Regions from separate parts of the Paenibacillus donghaensis genome, predicted to be linked through region 2. Evidence: riboswitches for the same ligand, from Rfam matches in the RefSeq annotation. Region 2 holds a riboswitch; each other region holds the start of a gene.
The links. Region 2 has a riboswitch for thiamine pyrophosphate ahead of B9T62_RS10140 (ABC transporter ATP-binding protein). Riboswitches for the same ligand answer to the same signal wherever they lie in the genome.

Region 1 (4,630 bases), 1.0 Mb from region 2:
GACAGCCGATTCATGCGCATGGGGGAGGTATGCTTGAAGTATCCGGCTGGTACTACTGGCTGGGAGAGGACCGGCGTGAAAGGGTAAGAGTCTCCTGCTACCGTTCGCGCAATCTGGTGGACTGGGAGTTTCGCGGCCATGTGCTTACCTTGGATTCCCCCTTTCAGCCCCTCTACCGCCGCACCTCGCTGCTGAGCGCCCGAGTTCCGCTGGCCTTGTCAGCTGGCACTACGTCTGAATCGGGTCTTGATCTGGCAGATCCGGCCTTCAGCCATGATTACCGGCAAGGGGCTGACCCGCGATTATTCCTGCTTGCTCCGGTGCGTTAGGTTCGCAGGCCGGGCGTGTGGCAGTAGTCTGGCGGACTGTTGGCGGACTGTTTGACGTCTGTGTGAGCGGGTAAGTAATAGGCGTAAAGCGGTTTGAGTTGCAAGCCGTGCATAAACCCTGTTACTTCTGCCATCCTATTACACAGGAAGTAATCTAACTATCCCACTTGCATTGCGAAAGGAGAATGGATGATGTCAGACAGTACCCAAACACAGCAAACTATGCCCCCGCAGGTGCAGAACCGCCAGCCGGGAATCGAAAGTGAAATGAAGCCGCGTCCGAAATACGAGCCGACCAATTATAAAGCCGCCGGCAAATTGCTGGGCAAAGCCGCGCTAATCACCGGCGGGGACAGCGGCATTGGCCGCTCGGTCGCCGTGCTGTTCGCGAAGGAAGGCGCAGACGTGGTGATCTCCTACCTGAACGAGCATTCCGATGCCGAGGAAACGAAACGTCAGGTGGAGCAGGAGGGCCGCAAATGCGTCCTGATCCCTGGCGATATCGGAGTTGAGGCCTTCTGCCAGGATCTGATCAACCAGACCATCAAGGAGCTTGGCAAGCTGGACATCCTGATCAACAATGCTGCCGAGCAGCATCCGCAGGACAAGATAGAGGATATTACAGCCGAGCAGCTGGAGCGGACGTTCCGCACCAATATTTTCTCGATGTTCTATCTGACGAAGGCGGCTATGCCGCATCTGCGGGAAGGCTCTAACATCATCAACACGACCTCCATTACAGCCTACCGAGGCAACCCGCAGCTGCTGGATTACGCTTCGACCAAGGGTGCAATTCTCAGCTTCACACGCTCCTTGTCCACGAATCTGGCTGAACAAGGCATTCGTGTCAACGCCGTAGCCCCCGGCCCAATCTGGACGCCGCTGATTCCATCTACCTTCGATGCCAAGAAGGTCAGCGAATTTGGCGGTACCCAGCCGATGAAACGTCCAGGGCAGCCGGAGGAACTGGCACCGGCCTATGTCTACTTGGCCTCCGACGATTCCAGCTATGTGACCGGACAGGTTATCCATGTCAACGGCGGCGAGATTATCAACGGTTAAGGCCTACGATCCTATCGTCATCTTTCTAAGCTGCAGTCCGTTTCGCGGGCTGCAGTTTTTGGCATTCTGCGGAGGGTCTAGGAGGGCGTGCACCTGCGATTTGCGCAATTTATTATTTTACAATGCTTCTTCAGGAATATTGTGTTAGTATTTATAGTGAAATTGACAAGTTCATAGCTATCGCTAGGGGGGCCGCAAGGCTGAGATGAACATAATGTTCGGACCCTTTGAACCTGATCTGGTTTATACCAGCGTAGGGAAGTGAAGTACGAATGACTGTAAGCGGGCCATCATGCGCCTTATTCTTCTACAGCTTTTCTGCTGCCTTCCGTTGTTGGAGGCGGCTTTTTTGCGTTTCAGATCACGGGCTGCAGCGGGTTATGAAAGTAAAGGAGGCGGCGCATGGCGCGTAAAGAACTGCATCTGATTTCTGACGGGAAGCGGGCAGTGGCTCCATTTATAGAAATGGCTGCTGCGGTCCATCCCTTACTGGATTATATCCATCTGCGGGAGAAGCAGTGGTCCGCCCTGGAGCTGCTGGCTGCCGCCGAGCAGCTCCAGCATGTGGGGGTTCCGGCATCCAAGCTGGTCATTAACGACCGGCTGGATGTGGCCCTGGCCGCAGGCGCGGCAGGGGTTCAATTGGCCTGGCATAGTCTGGGTCCGGCCGCTGCCCGGCCGCTCGCGCCGTATCTTCGGCTGGGCCGGTCGGTGCACTCTCCGGCGGAGGCGGCTGAAGCTGCCCGGCAAGGGGCCGATTACTGCCTGTTCGGCCATGTATTCCCCACAGGCAGCAAGCCGGGGCAACGTGAGCGCGGGCTGGCAGAGCTGGCAGAAGCCGTGGGCTGCTGCCGGATTCCGCTGATTGCCATTGGCGGCATCCGGCCGGAGCATGCCGGGCAGATCCTCGCAGCGGGTGCGGCGGGAATCGCAGTGATGTCCGGCATCTGCAGCGCTGCTGATCCGGTGGCTGCGGCCGAAGCTTATTATGCTGCGGTTCAGGCTCCGCAAGCAGGTGAAGGAGGTGTACAGGATGAAGCTGCGCATCAACGGACGATCCGTTGAATATTCCGACAGCTGCCGGACGGTAGCGGATCTGGTAGCTATGCCCGACTGGGCCAAGCGGCTGCTGATCGTGGAGCTTAACGGCGAAATTGTCAGCAAGGAGGCGTATCAAGACACCGCGCTTGCCGAAGGGGACCGGATTGAGCTGGTGCATTTTGTCGGCGGCGGCTGAAGCTGAGGCTGAGACTGAGACATGGGGCTGTCGGACATGTCAACGCAAGAGGCAGAGGACATAACAATTTTTCTGCTCATCTCTCGGGATCTTTAATTTAGTTGCGAAACTGCATCTAATTTGCGATTTTTTCTTATTTTGGAGGAAATAAGTGCGAATACGCATCTATTTTGGAGGTTTGAGCGTTCCAGGATTGATTTACTCGAAATTAGTTGCAGATTTGCACTTATTCGCCTGCTAATGGATGTTTCGGCTGAATTTAGTTGCAGTTTCGCATCTAATTTACTCCAAACGTTCGAGGACACATTATAAATCCTTGGCAGAGCCTGGGGCAGATACTACTCTCACATCTAATGCTGCGCTCAATGTTCCAGACAAATGCTTAGCCATCCTCGTTAATATCTTAACCAGTAACCAGCAACGGAATTATATCTAAAAAGTATCCAGGAGGCGGAGTTTATGCAAGATCCTTTGGTGATAGGAAACACCTCTTTAAGCAGCCGGCTGTTCATCGGAACCGGCAAATACAGCCGCAATACCCTCATTCCCGAGGTGGTTGCGCGCTCAGGCTCGCAGGTCATTACGGTAGCCCTGCGCCGGGTGGACCCCGGGGCGGACGAAGAGAACATCGTCAGCCATATTCCGGACCATATGACGCTGCTTCCCAATACCTCCGGCGCCCGCACGGCGGAGGAGGCGGTGCGCATCGCCAGACTGGCCAGAGCAGGTGGGCTGGGAAACTGGGTGAAGATCGAAGTGATCAATGACCAGAAATATCTGCTGCCGGACAATCTGGAGACGATCAAGGCGACGGAGATTCTGGCAGCCGAAGGTTTCGTTGTGCTGCCGTATATGAGCCCTGATCTGTCGGCAGCCTTGCGGCTGCGGGATGCCGGGGCGGCGGCAGTCATGCCGCTGGGCTCGCCGATCGGCTCGAACCGCGGCCTGCGCACCAAAGAGCTGCTCCGCATCCTCATAGAGGAAGTGAAGTTGCCGATTATTGTGGATGCCGGTATCGGCAGGCCGTCTGAAGCAGCCGAGGCGATGGAGATGGGGGCGGCAGCTGTACTGCTGAACACGGCTATTGCCACGGCACGTGATCCGCTGGGAATGGCAGAGGCCTTCCGGGAGGCTGTATCCGCCGGCCGCAAGGCCTATCTGGCAGGACTGGGACCGGTCGAAGAAGCGGCGGTAGCGTCCTCGCCGTTGACCGGATTCCTGGGAAACTAACAAGGAATGAGGGAGTATCATGAGTTTTTATGAAAGTCTGACCCGGCTGGAGCAGCTTCCGTTTGAGTCGATATGGAAAGAGGCCACGGCAGCCGATGTGCAGCGAGCGCTGGCGAAAGACTGGCTCACTGAAATGGATCTGCTGGTCCTGCTCTCACCGGCTGCCGGGCCTTATCTGGAGGCGATGGCGCAGAAGGCGCAGCGGCTGACCCGCGCACACTTCGGGCATGCCATGCAACTGTTCACCCCGATGTATCTGGCTGATTTCTGCGTGAACCACTGTACCTATTGCAGTTTCAGCTCGATCTACGATTTTCCCCGCAGCAAGCTGACTCTGGAAGAGGTCCGGCGGGAAGCGGCAGCCATTGCCGCAACAGGTCTCCGCCATATTCTGATTCTCACGGGGGAATCGCGCAGGGACAATCCGGTAGCTTATGTCAAGGCATGTGTGGAGGTGTTGCGCGAGTATTTTTCCTCCGTCAGCATTGAGATCAATCCGCTCTCCGCGCCGGAATATAAAGAGCTGCTGGAGGCGGGGGTGGATGGTCTTACACTGTATCAGGAGGTGTACCATCAGGCAACTTATCGCGAGCTGCATGTCAAAGGCCCCAAGCGGAACTACCGCAACCGGCTCGATGCCCCGGAACGCGGCTGCCAGGCTGGTTTCCGCTCCGTGAACATTGGGGCTCTGCTGGGGATGTATGACTGGAGACAGGAAGCTTTTCTGACAGCGATGGATGCGCGTTATCTTCAGGATAAATACCCGGACTGT
Region 2 (4,630 bases):
GCTGGTAGCTGAGCGCCAGATCCACCTTACCTGCCGCTACCAGCTTCAGCGCATCATTGCTGTCCGCAGGCATCTGGATTTCTACGTCCAGACCAGCATCGGCGAAATAACCCTGCTGCTCGGCGGCATACAAGAAGGAATGTACGGCATTCGGATACCAGTCCAGCATGATCGACAGCTTGTGGGGTTCGCTCTCCGCTGCAGGTGTATTGGCTGCTGCAGGAGTACCTGTGGCTGCTGCGTTATCGCTTCCGCTGTTGCTTCCGCAACTGCTAAGGATCAGCATCAGGCTCAGGAATAACAATATAGTTTTACTAAGATTGCTTTTAGTACGGGTATGACTCATGTTTGGAATCCTCCTGTTTTCGCAGAAACGGATGCCATCTCCCTCAGAGGACGGCAGAGCCGTTTCTTCTTAAAATAACTACTTCAATCCAAGCGACAGCGAGAAACAGCAGGATGCCCATGACCGACAGCAGAATCACCGCCGCAAACATCTCGGCGCTCTGTAAATTGCCCGCCATCCGGCGGCTGAAGTAGCCCAGACCCTCACGGCCGCCCAGCCATTCGCCAATTGTCGCCCCAATGACACAATATACAACCGACAACTTAAGGCCGGAGAAGAAGGCAGGCAGTGCCAGAGGGGCCTGGGTCTTCGCCAGCACCTGCCAGCGGCTCGCGCCCATCGTCAGCAGCAGGTCACTGTAGCCTTTGCCGCTTGAGCGGAGGCCGTCGTAGGTGCTGACCACCACCGGGAAGAACGCGGTCAGGAAGACCACCGCCACCTTGCTCCACAGCGTATAGCCGAACCACATAATGAAGATCGGCGACAAGGCAATCAATGGAATCGTCTGGCTGATGATTAGAAAAGGATAGAGGGCTTTCTCCAGCGGCCGGAACATAAACATTCCCGTGCCCAGCAGGGTACCGCATAGGATTGACAGCAGGAACCCGGTAAGCACCTCCTGCAAGGTGGCGAGCAGATGCACGCCAATCAGCAGCTTCCGGTGTTCCAGCAGGGCCGCTCCAATGGAGGAAGGGGCAGGCAGGATGAACTCCGGGACAGCGCCCAGCCGGACCACTAGCTCCCAAACCGCCAGCACCACCGTGGCCAGCAGTGTGAACGGCCCGTATTTCTGCAGCAGCCCTTTATATGATTTTGCTCTCATACAACCTCCGCTCCAGCTGCGCACGCAATTCAATGAATCGTGGCTCATAGTTCATCGTGTGTGTTCTCGGTCTTGGCAGCTCCACAGTCAGCTCTTCCAGGTCCTTCTCTGGACCAGCAGCCATCAGATAAATCCGGTCGCTGAGCAGCAGCGCCTCCTCCAGGTCGTGGGTGATGAATAGAACCGTCTTGTTCAGGCTCCCCCACAGGTCCAGCAGCCAGCGGTGCAGCTCTCTTTTGGTCAAGGCGTCCAACGCACCGAAGGGTTCATCCAGCAGCATGAGTTCACTGCCGGTTACAAGGGTGCGGATGAAGGCCACGCGCTGGCGCATGCCGCCGGACAGCTCGCGCGGGTAGGCGGCTTCATAGCCGGCTAGTCCGAATTGGCGCAGCATTTCGCTTACCCGGGCGGCGTCTTCCTGTTTGTTGTTCCGGCGGCTTAAGGTGAGTGGCAGCAGGCAATTGTCCAGCGCCGTGCGCCAGGGCAGCAGCAGATCCTGCTGCGGCATATAGGCGACCTTGCCCAGCCGCTGCGGCCCCGGCGTTCCGCCATCCAGAGCGAGTCTGATCTCGCCGCTGCCTGGCTCCAGCAGTCCGGCAATCATGCGGAACAAAGTGCTTTTGCCGCAGCCGCTCGCACCGACCACGGAGATGAATTCTCCGCGCCGCACCTTCATGGAGAGATTGGAGAATACCGGAGTGCGGACAGGTCCGGGAAAGCTGTAGGCCAGATGCTGAATTGATAATAACTCCGTAATACGCAGCCCCTCCTTAGTAGCTTGAATTTCATTCCTTTCCATAAAAACAAGAAAGACCCATCTAGTTCCCGGAGGAATAAATGGGCCAAATCATCCACGCTGCATCTGCCATTGCCATGCAAATCTATGAACATTCTGCTCCACTTCCCTCCGCTGGTATAATCCAGATCAGGTTCCAAGGGTCCGGAGCATCAAGCTCCATCTCAGTCAGGCGACTCCCCTAGTGAATAAACAGGACACTATGAAATTACAATCGGTTATTAATATAGCACAACCTGGAAAGCTGTGGCAATGAATATCAATGAGGGCGGCGCAGACCGTTCACGAATATAGCAGGATAGGGGAAAGAGAACTCCCTGCACATGTGCAGCAGCAGCGTATGTGCAGGGAGTTTTTTTGCGATGACAGCGCGACTGGGGTGAGGAGAAATTATTGCATTTTCCGGGCAAGCTATAGCTCAGTCATTAAGAAAGGGGAATTTGGAATGAAAATACCTGTAATGCGTAAGTTGAGTCTGCTCTTCCTGCTGGCTTTGGCCGTGTCGGGCTGCGGGAATAATACAGCCGATAATTCGGCGGCTGAACCTACGGCAGCACCCAAACCAGGTTCTGCTGCAACCGCGGCACCTCCAGCTGCAGCAGACGACAGTCTGCAAGCCGTCAAATCCAGGGGCAAGCTGCGGATCGGCACCGAGGGCACCTACGCGCCATTCACCTATCACGATACGGACGGTAAGCTGACCGGCTTTGACGTTGAGATTGCCACAGAAGTAGCGAAACGCCTGGGGGTGGAGCCGGAATATTTTGAAACCCAATGGGACGGATTATTTGCCGGGATGGATGCTAAGCGTTTTGATGTGATTTTTAATGAAGTATCGGTTACGGATGAGCGCAAGGTTAAATATGACTTCTCCGAGCCCTATATCGTTTCCAAGGCAGTGCTGATTGTCGGTGAGAATAATGAGGAGATTACGAGCTTCGCTGATCTTAAGGGGAAGAAGTCCGGGCAATCTTTAACCAGCAACTTATCCAAAATAGCAAGTGAAAATGGTGCGGAAATCGTGGCAGTGGATGGTTTCAACCAGGCTATTGACCTGCTGATTTCGGGACGGATCGATGCAACGGTGAATGACGGTTTGTCTTACCTGGATTTGAAGAAGCAGAAGCCGGATGTGAAGATCAAGGTGGTGGATGAAATAGAAGGAGGTTCACAAAGTGCGGCAGCCTTCCTGAAGGGACAAGATGAGCTGGTTCAGGCTGTCAGTGCTGCGATTTCCGATATGAAAAATGACGGCACCTACCTTACTATTTCCGAGAAATATTTCGGAGCCGATGTTTCCAAATAATTTAGGGCCAGGTTTCCGCTGCGGACTAGAGGCCTGCGAAGGATGTCATAACGATGGATGAGCGCAAACTGCAGATTGTAATAGACTCGCTGCTGCCACTGCTGAAAGCCGGGGTGGCTTTTACCCTTCCCCTGACGCTGGTATCTTTTGTGCTGGGCCTGCTGCTGGCGGTATGGACGGCGCTTGTGCGGCTGGCCCCTTGGACGTTTCCCAAGCTGATTGCCCGCTTCTATGTGTGGATCATCCGTGGAACGCCGCTTTTGGTGCAGCTGTTTATTATTTTTTACGGCTTGCCGACATTGGGCATTGTGCTTGATCCATTTCTTGCCGCAACCATTGGATTTACACTTAGTGTGGGCGCTTATTCATCGGAAATTGTGCGTGCCGCCATTCTGTCGATCCCCAAAGGCCAGTGGGAGGCCGCTTTCTCAGTCGGCATGACCCGGTCGCAGGCGCTGCGCCGGATTATTCTGCCGCAGGCCGCACGTGTCTCGGTACCCCCGCTGTCCAACTCGTTCATTAGTCTGGTAAAGGATACCTCACTGGCGGCAACGATTACCTATGTGGAAATGTTCAAAACCGCGCAGCAGATTTCCGCCACCACCTACGAACCGCTGCTGGTGTACTGTGAGGCCGGGGTGTTCTATCTGATGTTCTGTTCGGTACTGTCCGTGCTGCAGATCTATCTGGAGAAACGTCTGGGCCGTTATTCTGCAGGTTAAAGGAGAGATACATTTGATTGAAATCGCTGATTTGCATAAATCCTTCGGCACGCTGCAGGTATTGAAGGGGATTGACCTTAAGCTTGAAGACGGCAAGGTGCTGGTCATTATCGGCCCCTCCGGTTCCGGCAAAACCACACTGCTGCGCTGCTTCAACCTGCTGGAGATTCCTGACCAGGGCACTCTGGCCCTCGGAGATACCGTGATTCATTTCAACGGGCTGGTTACCATTCCCCGTAAAGCACTTCAGGCTGTTCGCCAGCATACGGGAATGGTGTTTCAATCCTATAATTTATTCCCGCATATGACGGCGATTGGTAATATAATGGAAGGACAGGTTACCGTTCAGAAGCGGTCTAGAGATGAAGCGCGTAAGCGTGGACTTCAATTGCTGGCCAAGGTGGGCCTGGCTGACAAAGCGGATTCATATCCGCACCAGCTATCCGGCGGACAGCAGCAGCGGGTGGCCATTGCCCGGGCTATGGCGGTGGAGCCGGAGGTGCTGCTGTTCGATGAACCAACCTCGGCGCTCGACCCCGAGCTGGTGGGTGAAGTGCTTAAGGTGATCCGCCAGCTGGCTGCGGAAGGCATGACGATGATTATTGTGACCCATGAGATGAAATTCGCCGCCGACGTG
Region 3 (4,630 bases), 3.4 Mb from region 2:
CAGACGAGCGTAATCAGCACAATCTTGGGCAGCAGGCCGAAGCCGAACCAGATGACAAGCAGCGGGCCAAGCGCAATGGAAGGTACGTTCTGGCTTAGAATCAGCAGCGGATAGAACGCACGCCGTGCCCAGGGCAGCAGATGCAGCAGCAAGGCGACAAGCAGGCCGACGCCGGTTCCGATCGGGAATCCGATCAGAGTCAGACGCAGCGTAGCCAGCGTGTGATCCCACAGACCTGCCGCATTGCCGGTAGCTTCACGAAGAATGGCTCCCGGACTGGGCAGAATCCACTGCTCGACCTGAAACCAGCTTACTGCCAGCTGCCACACGGCCAAAAAGAAGATGACCGCCACAAAGGGCGGCCATATCAGCTTCCAATACGATCTCACGGCCGGTATTTCTCCGTCAGCTTGTCCATGCTGATGCCAGTCGGATTATGGGCGATCTTGATCTGCGAAATCACGCTGGGGCTGCCGGATTCAATCAGAGCCTCGTGCATTTGGCGTACCACTTCAAGCAGCTCGGTGAGCTCGCCTTCCATCGTGGTTTCCAGTGGATTGACCTGGTGTTTGACGCCCGATTTCTGAATAACCTCAATCGCTGTATCCACATAGGGGATGGAATCCTCGCCGTTTGGCGTCTTCGGAATGACCTGAATACTGAGCAGTGTGTTTGCCATAATTATCAATCCTCTCTGAGTGTGGGAATGTTACTTGCCTTCCGGCAGAAAATCATTCGTAAACGTACTTGTAGCGTCCAGAGGCTTATCCAGCAGCTTCAGACCATACATCCAGTCGGCGTAATTCTGCCAGACCTCGGCCTTCTGCTCGCCCCAACGCGGCGCATCGTCCTGGTATTTCGGGCTCAGCCATTTCTGGCTGGCGAGCACCAGCTCGGCGTCCAAGTCCGGCACAGCCTTGCTGAGCAGCGCGGCAGCTTCCTCCGGCTGGTCAATCGCATATTGATAGCCTTTGGAGGTAGCCTTCAGGAATGCCTTCACCAGCTCCGGATTCTCGGCAATCTGCTTCTCGCTGGTGGTCAGCACCGGAGTATAGTAATCCAGCTGCGGCGCATAATCCTTCAGGTAGAGCATATCGACCGGCTCACCGCGCAGCTCGGCTTCAATCCCGGTCCAGGCGTAGAAGATCCAGGCGAAGTCAATATCACGCTTCACGGCGGTGAAGTAGTCAGCTTCGCCGATATTGATCAGCTTCACCTTCTTGACGTCGCCGCCTTCCGGGTCCATGATCGCCTTCATGGCCGCTTCTTCGGCAGGGGAACCCCAGCCGCCATAGGTTTTGCCTTCGAAGTCCTTGGGAGACTTGATATTGCGGTCCTGCGGTGCGGCAAATCCTGAAGTATTATGCTGAATGATGGCGGCAATCGAGACCAGCGGCACGCCCTGAAGGCGGGCGAGGGTCAGACTCTCCTGGGCGCCGATGCCGAAAGCGGCTTCGCCCGAGGTCACCATGGTGTCTGCGCCTGCCGCGCCCGGCTGCACAATCTCTACATCCAATCCTTCTTCCGCGTAGTATCCCAGCTCTTTGGCTGCATAGAGGCCGGTGTGATTCGTGTTGGGCGTCCAGTCCAGAGCAATCTTGACCGGTGTCAGCTCCTTCGGCGCTTCTGTAGCCGCAGCGCCTGATTCAGGGCTGGCTTCCGGTGCGGCGCTCCCGGTTGGGCTGGCCGAATTCCCGTTATTACTGCCGCATCCCGCAATGGCGATGACCAGCAGACAGGCTAGGCATAACAGTAATGATTTTTTGACTCCCATCTGTTTCTTCTCTCCTTTAGTATTACCCATATAAACCCTATTCGCATATTTCCGCAATCGTTCTAGTGACTGTCCACCGGACGGAAGTTTTGCAGTGAAACTGAGTTTCTGCCGATACAAAAAGCGCCCCGGATCTCCGGGGCGCTGGTTTAGCGCATGAATAGTAAAGGTCAGAGGACCAGAACTAAATGGCGATTCCTACGCTGGCATTATCCAGATCAGGTGTAAGGGTCAGTATCTCTACGGGATACAATCTCAGCCGGCCAATTCCAGCACCCCTGGTTCTATGGGTTATCGGGTATTCTGCGTTCTTACGCTGTATTATAGCCGCCAGCCACCGGCTTGTCCAGCAGATTGGCCTAATTTAAATCACCCTCAAATTCCCGGCGAGTTTTGTCGAAGTGTTCCCATCCAGATTATACTCGGTCAGGAGCGTGAGGGGCATGCGCTGGCCGAATTCTCTGCGATGAACAATGAATTGATCAGTATGCACCGGCTGCTGGCTAAGAGCAATGCAGAGCTGCAGGCGCTCAAAGAAGAGGCGGAGCGGGCTAACAAGGCCAAAAGTCTGTTTCTGGCTATGGTCAGCCATGAGATCAGAACGCCAATGAACGGGATTATTGGAATGGCAGAACTGTTGGAGGCTTCCGAGGCTACCTCTGAGCAGCGGCAGCTGGTGGAGGTGATTCAGGAATCGACACAATATTTGCTGCGGAAGATTAATAATCTGCTGGATGTCTCCAAGATTGAAGCCGGCAAGATGAGGCTGGAGCAAACGCCTGTCCAGATCGGTACGTTGCTGGAGCATGTGCAGCAGCTTCTGTTACCCTCTGTCCGGAAGCAGGGCAATGCTTTGTACTGCCGGGTAGATGGGCAAATTGAGACCGAACTGAAGGGAGATGCCACGAAGATCCAGCAGGTATTGATTAATCTGCTCGGTAATGCAATTAAATTCACACGTGACGGCACGGTAGAGCTCAGGGTAAGACTTATAGAGGATCAACCCGCAAGTCAGCGGCTCCGTTTTGAAGTCATGGATACGGGAATTGGTATTTCCGTCGAGGCCACCCAGGGACTGTTCAAGCCCTACTCGCAGATTCAGTACGAGTCGGACAGTACTTCGGAAGGGACGGGTCTAGGCTTGTCCATCTGCAAGACGATGGTGGAGTTGATGGGTGGTCAGATCACGGTAGACAGCGAGTTGGGGCAAGGCTCATGCTTCTGGTTCGAATTGTTGCTGGAGAAGGTATCTGCGGCTGAGAGAAATCTGCAGGAGACGGAGAATAACGTTTCTGCAGCGGAATACAGCCCCCTGCCGATACTGATTGCGGAAGATCATCACCTGAATAGCGCGCTGCTCCAGCTGCAGCTGCAGAAGCTGGGAATTACCGATATTCACATTGTACGCAGTGGTCTGGAGGCTGTGGAGGCTTGGCGGCAGGGGACTTACGGTCTGATACTGATGGATAGCCGGCTGCCGGGACTGAACGGTCCCGAAGCTGCTGAGAGAATCCGCTTGCTGGAACAGTCCGAAGGACGGCTCCGGGTGCCAATCATTGCGGTTACAGGTGACGGTTCTTCCGCAGATGAGGAAAGTTCCCGGCGGGCCGGAATGGACGGCTGGGCGCTAAAGCCGGTGGGACTGGACAAGCTTAAACAGCTGCTGGATCAATGTTTCAAGAGCAAGCCGCGCGCTCCTGTCCTGTATGAAGAGACCCTTAGCGGCATCCTTGAACTGGATGAAGACGGGGAGCAGGGGCTGCTGCGCATGTTGCTGGAGATGTTCAAGACCGATACCCTGGCAAGAATCACCGCACTGGAGGAAGCCATCGGCAACATGGATGCTCTTGCCAGCGAGGGCACTGCCCATAGCATCAAGTCAGGCAGTCTGGGCATCGGGGCACAATATTTGGCGTCCTTGTGTGAACGGATTGAGCATGCCGCCAGAGCCGGTGATCTGGCTGCGGCGGCAGCGGTTCTGCCCCAGCTTGCCCCGGCTCATGAGGAAGCCTGCAAGGAGCTGGATAAGCTGGTTTGAACGATGGGATCATAAGCTGTACTCCCTCTCAGTCGTGATATTTGAATTTCCTGCGCCGTCGGTTCTTGACTCCCGTCCACAGCTCCCTAACCGTCAGCACCAGGCTGACCATAATCCCGCTGAAGGTCAGGAATAAGGCCAAGTATTCAAACGGCGAATATTCCAGCAGTTTGCTCCAGTCAATCGGACTCTTCAGGTCCTCGATCACCTGGTTCATGCCATAGATTCCGCTTACCACGGTAAATACGGTTAGGATCATCAGCAGTGTATCCCTGCGTTTGGCCTGGTATTTGTCTTGGTATTGGAACAGGTCGTTCAAGGTCTGCTTCACTTCTCCGAAGAGGGCGTCATTTCCGTACACTTTACGCAACTGGAAGAAGATCTCCCGTCCCTGCGACTGGGAGATCAGCTCCAGGAAATAGAATTTGGCCGAGAACTTATTGATCGAGAAGATCAGATTCTCAATTTCATCTACATCATGGTTGATGCGCAGCCGGGAATGTATATTGGCCAGCTTGAGCAGTACGATTTTGTGGAAAAGGCTTAGCAGCAGCCCGTAATAATATTCACCGTACATTTGATTGGCCAGCTTGACCGCGATCTGTGGTTCGGCTTGGCTGAGGCAGCAGAAGGTCTGCTCATTGGTCATGTAATAGGTATCCGGTCCCCAGCGGCTGTAGCAGTGCTCCTGACAATATTGCTCAATATATTCAGGGTCGCTGGCACTTGTATAAGGATCGCCTCTCAGATTCAGGCCGTCCAGTTGGGAAGCACGGTAGCGCAGCTCGCTGCTGATTGCTTCCCTATCCTCCTGCGGC
Region 4 (4,630 bases), 2.0 Mb from region 2:
AAGGTACGGATTGTTGTGATTGCGAGGTTGTCCACTGTGGAATTCTCATCCTTATGGATCGCTTGCTGTTGTTCATTCATTAATAGAATCCTCCTCATAAATCTCAAGAATGTCATTTTGACTCTTATTGTATCATTAGTGCAGAAGCATTTCCAATTGTTTTTAGAAACCCCGCTTTCGGACAGCTTAGGTTGTGCAACTTTACCGGATGAATATACGTAGAAACAGCAACAGCTGTGAGACCAGAAACTACTTAGGCTAAAGTCTAGGTTTCAATGCGACTAAAGTTTGTTTTACAAAGCTGGATTATACAGTAAGATGGAGGTACCAAAGACACATGAGGACAACGAATCGTCTCATACCTTTATAAGAAAGGACTGCGAATGAACATGACTTCTAACAAGGATATTTATATTGTGCTCACTGGAACAGGCACTGCTTTCAGCGGAATGATCAGATGGTTTACCAAAGCCGAGCTGAATCATGCATCGATTGCTTTTGACAGTGAACTTTGTGAAGTATACAGCTTCGGCAGAAAAAAAGCCCATAATCCGTTTATCGCCGGGTTCATCCGGGAAGATTTCAATGACCCCTTCTACAGTAATGCAGATTGTTCCATTTATCAGCTGCGGGTATCCAGCGAGCAATATGATACAATGCATAACCACGTTATGGGCATGATGCAGAATCAGGAACGTTACAAATATCATCTGCTTGGGCTGATCGGCGTGCTGCTGAACATCAAAATCAACCGTGAGGACGCTTATTTTTGTTCCCATTTTGTAGCTTCCGTATTTGAAGAAATTGAAGTCCACCATGTGAACAAGCCGGCCTGCTTCGTAACACCGGAGGACTTTGCCCTATCTCTAAACGCCAATAAAATCTACAGCGGCAAGCTTACCTACTATGTACGCAAAACGCAGGGTCGCAAGCTCCGTCCAGCCCTCATACATACGAATACCCCCTCTATTGCACCGCCAGCTTCGGTTGCCTCACGAATGATGAGAGTAATGAAAGAACGGGCCAAGGGAATTGTCTGAGGACACCTCCCTGGCCCGCTACCCGTTCCCTACTTATAATAATGAGGTTACTTATAAATCAGTCCGCCGCCATCTTTGAACTCCGCCGCTTTCTCCCTCATTCCATCGGCAATCGCCAACTCCTCCGGGTCTTGCCCGGTTCCCTCAACCTCCTGCTGCCGCGCCGTATCCCGAATCCCATGCGAAATGCGCATGCTGCAGAACTTGGGTCCGCACATGGAACAGAAGTGCGCCGTCTTGGCTCCTTCCGCCGGGAGCGTCTCATCGTGATATTCCAATGCCCGCTCCGGATCGAGCGCCAGATGGAATTGATCCCGCCAGCGAAACTCGAAACGGGCCTTGGACAACGCGTTATCGCGATCCTGTGCGCCTTGATGCCCTTTGGACAGGTCGGCAGCGTGGGCGGCTATTTTGTAGGTAATGACACCTTCGCGCACATCCTCCCGATTCGGCAAACCCAGATGCTCCTTCGGCGTAACATAACACAGCATCGCCGTTCCGAAGGAAGCGATCATGGCTGCCCCGATGGCTGAGGTGATGTGATCATAACCAGGTGCAATATCAGTAGTCAGAGGACCCAATGTATAAAAAGGGGCGCCATGGCACAGTTCCAGCTGCTTATCCATGTTCTCCTTGATCAGATGCATCGGTACATGCCCCGGGCCTTCCACCATCACCTGCACATCATGCTTCCAAGCCAGCGCCGTCAGCTCCCCCAGAGTCTCCAGCTCAGCAAACTGCGCCTCGTCATTGGCATCGGCAATCGAACCCGGCCGCAGGCCATCACCCAGGGAGAAAGCCACATCATATCTTTTCATAATCTCGCAGATATCCTCGAAATGGGTATACAGAAAGTTCTCCTGATGATGTGCAAGGCACCATGCCGCCATAATCGAACCCCCCCGGGACACAATTCCTGTCATTCGTTCCGCCGTTAACGGGATATAGCGAAGCAGCACTCCGGCATGAATGGTAAAATAGTCCACCCCTTGCTCTGCCTGTTCAATAAGCGTGTCACGGTAAATCTCCCACGTCAGGTTCTCCGCTTTTCCGTTTACTTTCTCAAGCGCCTGATAAATCGGCACCGTACCAATAGGCACGGGGGAATTGCGGATAATCCATTCCCGGGTGGTATGAATATGATTGCCGGTGGAAAGATCCATAATATTATCCGCGCCCCACCGAGTTGCCCATCTCATCTTCTCAACCTCCTCCTCAATCGAGGAGGAGACGGCCGAATTGCCGATATTAGCGTTAATCTTCACCAGGAAATTGCGCCCGATAATCATCGGCTCGCTTTCGGGATGATTAATATTCGCCGGAATAATCGCACGTCCGCTGGCTACCTCAGCCCTGACGAATTCCGGTGTTACGTTCTCGCGAATCGCAATATATTCCATCTCTGCTGTAATGATGCCTTGACGTGCGTAATGCAGCTGGCTGACATTACGTCCTTCCCTTGCTTTTAACGGTTGGCGTCCAGTACATGGAAATACTTCTACCGGTGACTTGCTGGCAGCGATACCGCCGTTATCCTCCGGTCTGATCACTCTTCCCTCATAGGCTTCTGCATCGCCGCGATCCATAATCCAGCACAAGCGGTGTGGCGATAAGCCTTGACGGATATCGCTATAAGCCTCGCTATCAGTATAAGCACCGCTTGTATCGTAGACTCGAAGCGGCGCATTGTCTTCTTCTCCGGCCATTCCTGTGGTTCTGCTCAGACTGATTTCACGCATCGGAACCCGAATATCCGGCCGCGAGCCCTCCACATAGACCTTCTGGCTTCCCGGAAAAGCAGACAGATTCACATTACCCTCATTTGTTGTACTTGGCATTCTATTTCCTCCTAATGGAATGGTTATAAATAAGAATGCGCAGCAAAAAGCCGCTCCACAATGGAGCGGCTTGATTAAAGAACAGCAAATAATAGCTATGCTCAAAAAAGTCCGACTCCACTTTCCTACGCTGGTATAATCCAGATCAGGTTCAAGGGTCCGGAAATGCACTTTTCCCGTCTCAGCCTATTCAGGCTCCCCTAGTGGGTATCTTATTTATTTAGTTATAAGCTACATGCATTGGGTTCTTTTGTCAAACAAATATAATCAGCGGGCAAGTTTGAAGTACACATGATAACGTTCATCTTGAATTAGATACAGGGGAACAAACTCGACAACATCCAGAATAAACGTCAAAGGGTTGTCCTTTTGTTGAATGACTTGTTCCAGAAGTTCTTGTTCACTGTAGCTCCAGGAGAGATAATCCTGTTCCCCGCTTATTGCCGCCAGGACATACGGTCCATAAGCGAGACTTTTAAGGGTGTGGTCATCGGAGACGCCAACCAATCTCAAAGAGCAGGGCAGCATCAGCTCGATTTCATCCTTTTTCCATACTTTACGCAGCTTTAAATATCCGTGTTCATACTCCAGATCGCGGCAAGGCTCTCCGTTAATCTTTACTTGAACGGGCCCTGATACCCAATCGGGAATTCTGAACATAAGGGTCGTCTCGGGACCGCCCTCGATATAAAAGTGGACCGTCTCCAAGCCGTCCCGGTCCCGGTTCTGCACCAGGCTGAGTCCCTGCTCGCTCCAATCCAGTCGAGAGGGAATATACAAGTTCACATACAGTCTGTCTTCATCATGAAAATAGATGGCTTCCTGGTATTTAAAATGATTTTCCAGACCGGTTCCATGACAGCAGGTATTTTCATGCGTATCGAATTTCTTGATAGATCCGGGCGCCAGTGGCATAAAGTAGGTGCTGCCACCCTCCGCTTTTCGGCTATTCTCTGAGGCAAGAATATGGTTATAAAGCGCCTTCTCATAATAGTCCATATACGTTTTGCGCGGATTAAACTGAAAAAGCTCCTTGGTCAACTTCAACATATTATAGCTCGCACAGGTTTCCGCCGTTTTATCGGTGAGAAAGCCGGCAATGGCGTCCGGCTCTCTGAACATTTCCGTCTCTCCGGTGCCTCCGATGGAATAACTATGACTTTGTGTCACCATCGTCCAGAAGTTCTCTGCGATATTGAAATAAGCCTTGTCCCCCGCAACCTCAAACAGCTTCAAGGCTCCAATCACCTGTGGAATGTGCTGGTTGGCATGCATATTTCCCAGAGTGTCTATATTCTCCTTCATCGGAAGGAACAGCTTCTCATTGTCAAAATATTTCGCTGTCATCAAATAATGTTCATTGCCGGTGATCGCATATAACTTAGCCAATACCTCATTCATACCCCCAAATTCCCCGGCAATATAAAGTGACCACATTTTATGCAACTGCTCTCTTGGAAGCCGGCTTAGTCGGTTGTGGAGCCAATGGCCCAGTTTATCGCATATATCCAAAGCTTCGCTCTGGTCCGCCAATTCGTAACAATCCAGCAGACCGGCCATAATCTTGTGTAGCGTATAGTAAGGAGCCCATATATCCGGATAAGTGGTGTACTGCTCCAGCAGATTAAACTGTTCTTCCGAATACGCGCTCAGGAAACCCTGGCCATAGCCCGCCTGTTCAGACAGGGCTGTCTGACATTTGCCCAATTCTGTAACCATGTATTGAATTTTGCCCAGCAGCACGGAATCTCC

Region 1: it holds a riboswitch for thiamine pyrophosphate, as region 2 does, so the genes downstream of both, B9T62_RS05480 (thiamine phosphate synthase) here and B9T62_RS10140 (ABC transporter ATP-binding protein) in region 2, are expected to answer to the same signal.
Region 3: it holds a riboswitch for thiamine pyrophosphate, as region 2 does, so the genes downstream of both, B9T62_RS33955 (ABC transporter substrate-binding protein) here and B9T62_RS10140 (ABC transporter ATP-binding protein) in region 2, are expected to answer to the same signal.
Region 4: it holds a riboswitch for thiamine pyrophosphate, as region 2 does, so the genes downstream of both, thiC (phosphomethylpyrimidine synthase ThiC) here and B9T62_RS10140 (ABC transporter ATP-binding protein) in region 2, are expected to answer to the same signal.

What each region holds. Positions count from the first base shown of each region.
Region 1 covers NZ_CP021780.1:1,308,974-1,313,603, forward strand. The annotation lists gene B9T62_RS05470 (hypothetical protein) at 1-329, shown strand, start outside; gene B9T62_RS05475 (SDR family oxidoreductase) at 522-1,391, shown strand; TPP riboswitch at 1,567-1,668, shown strand; gene B9T62_RS05480 (thiamine phosphate synthase) at 1,794-2,456, shown strand; gene thiS (sulfur carrier protein ThiS) at 2,425-2,628, shown strand; gene B9T62_RS05490 (thiazole synthase) at 3,088-3,858, shown strand; gene thiH (2-iminoacetate synthase ThiH) at 3,878-4,630, shown strand, end outside.
Region 2 covers NZ_CP021780.1:2,351,326-2,355,955, forward strand. The annotation lists gene B9T62_RS10130 (ABC transporter substrate-binding protein) at 1-346, opposite strand, end outside; gene B9T62_RS10135 (ABC transporter permease) at 390-1,169, opposite strand; gene B9T62_RS10140 (ABC transporter ATP-binding protein) at 1,150-1,968, opposite strand; TPP riboswitch at 2,055-2,158, opposite strand; gene B9T62_RS10145 (amino acid ABC transporter substrate-binding protein) at 2,426-3,271, shown strand; gene B9T62_RS10150 (amino acid ABC transporter permease) at 3,325-3,993, shown strand; gene B9T62_RS10155 (amino acid ABC transporter ATP-binding protein) at 4,007-4,630, shown strand, end outside.
Region 3 covers NZ_CP021780.1:7,496,153-7,500,782, forward strand. The annotation lists gene B9T62_RS33945 (ABC transporter permease) at 1-389, opposite strand, end outside; gene B9T62_RS33950 (thiamine-binding protein) at 386-679, opposite strand; gene B9T62_RS33955 (ABC transporter substrate-binding protein) at 710-1,774, opposite strand; TPP riboswitch at 1,953-2,064, opposite strand; gene B9T62_RS33960 (ATP-binding protein) at 2,061-3,812, shown strand; gene B9T62_RS33965 (hypothetical protein) at 3,841-4,630, opposite strand, start outside.
Region 4 covers NZ_CP021780.1:320,748-325,377, reverse strand. The annotation lists gene tkt (transketolase) at 1-80, opposite strand, end outside; gene B9T62_RS01195 (hypothetical protein) at 384-1,040, shown strand; gene thiC (phosphomethylpyrimidine synthase ThiC) at 1,088-2,878, opposite strand; TPP riboswitch at 2,984-3,090, opposite strand; gene B9T62_RS01185 (beta-L-arabinofuranosidase domain-containing protein) at 3,146-4,630, opposite strand, start outside.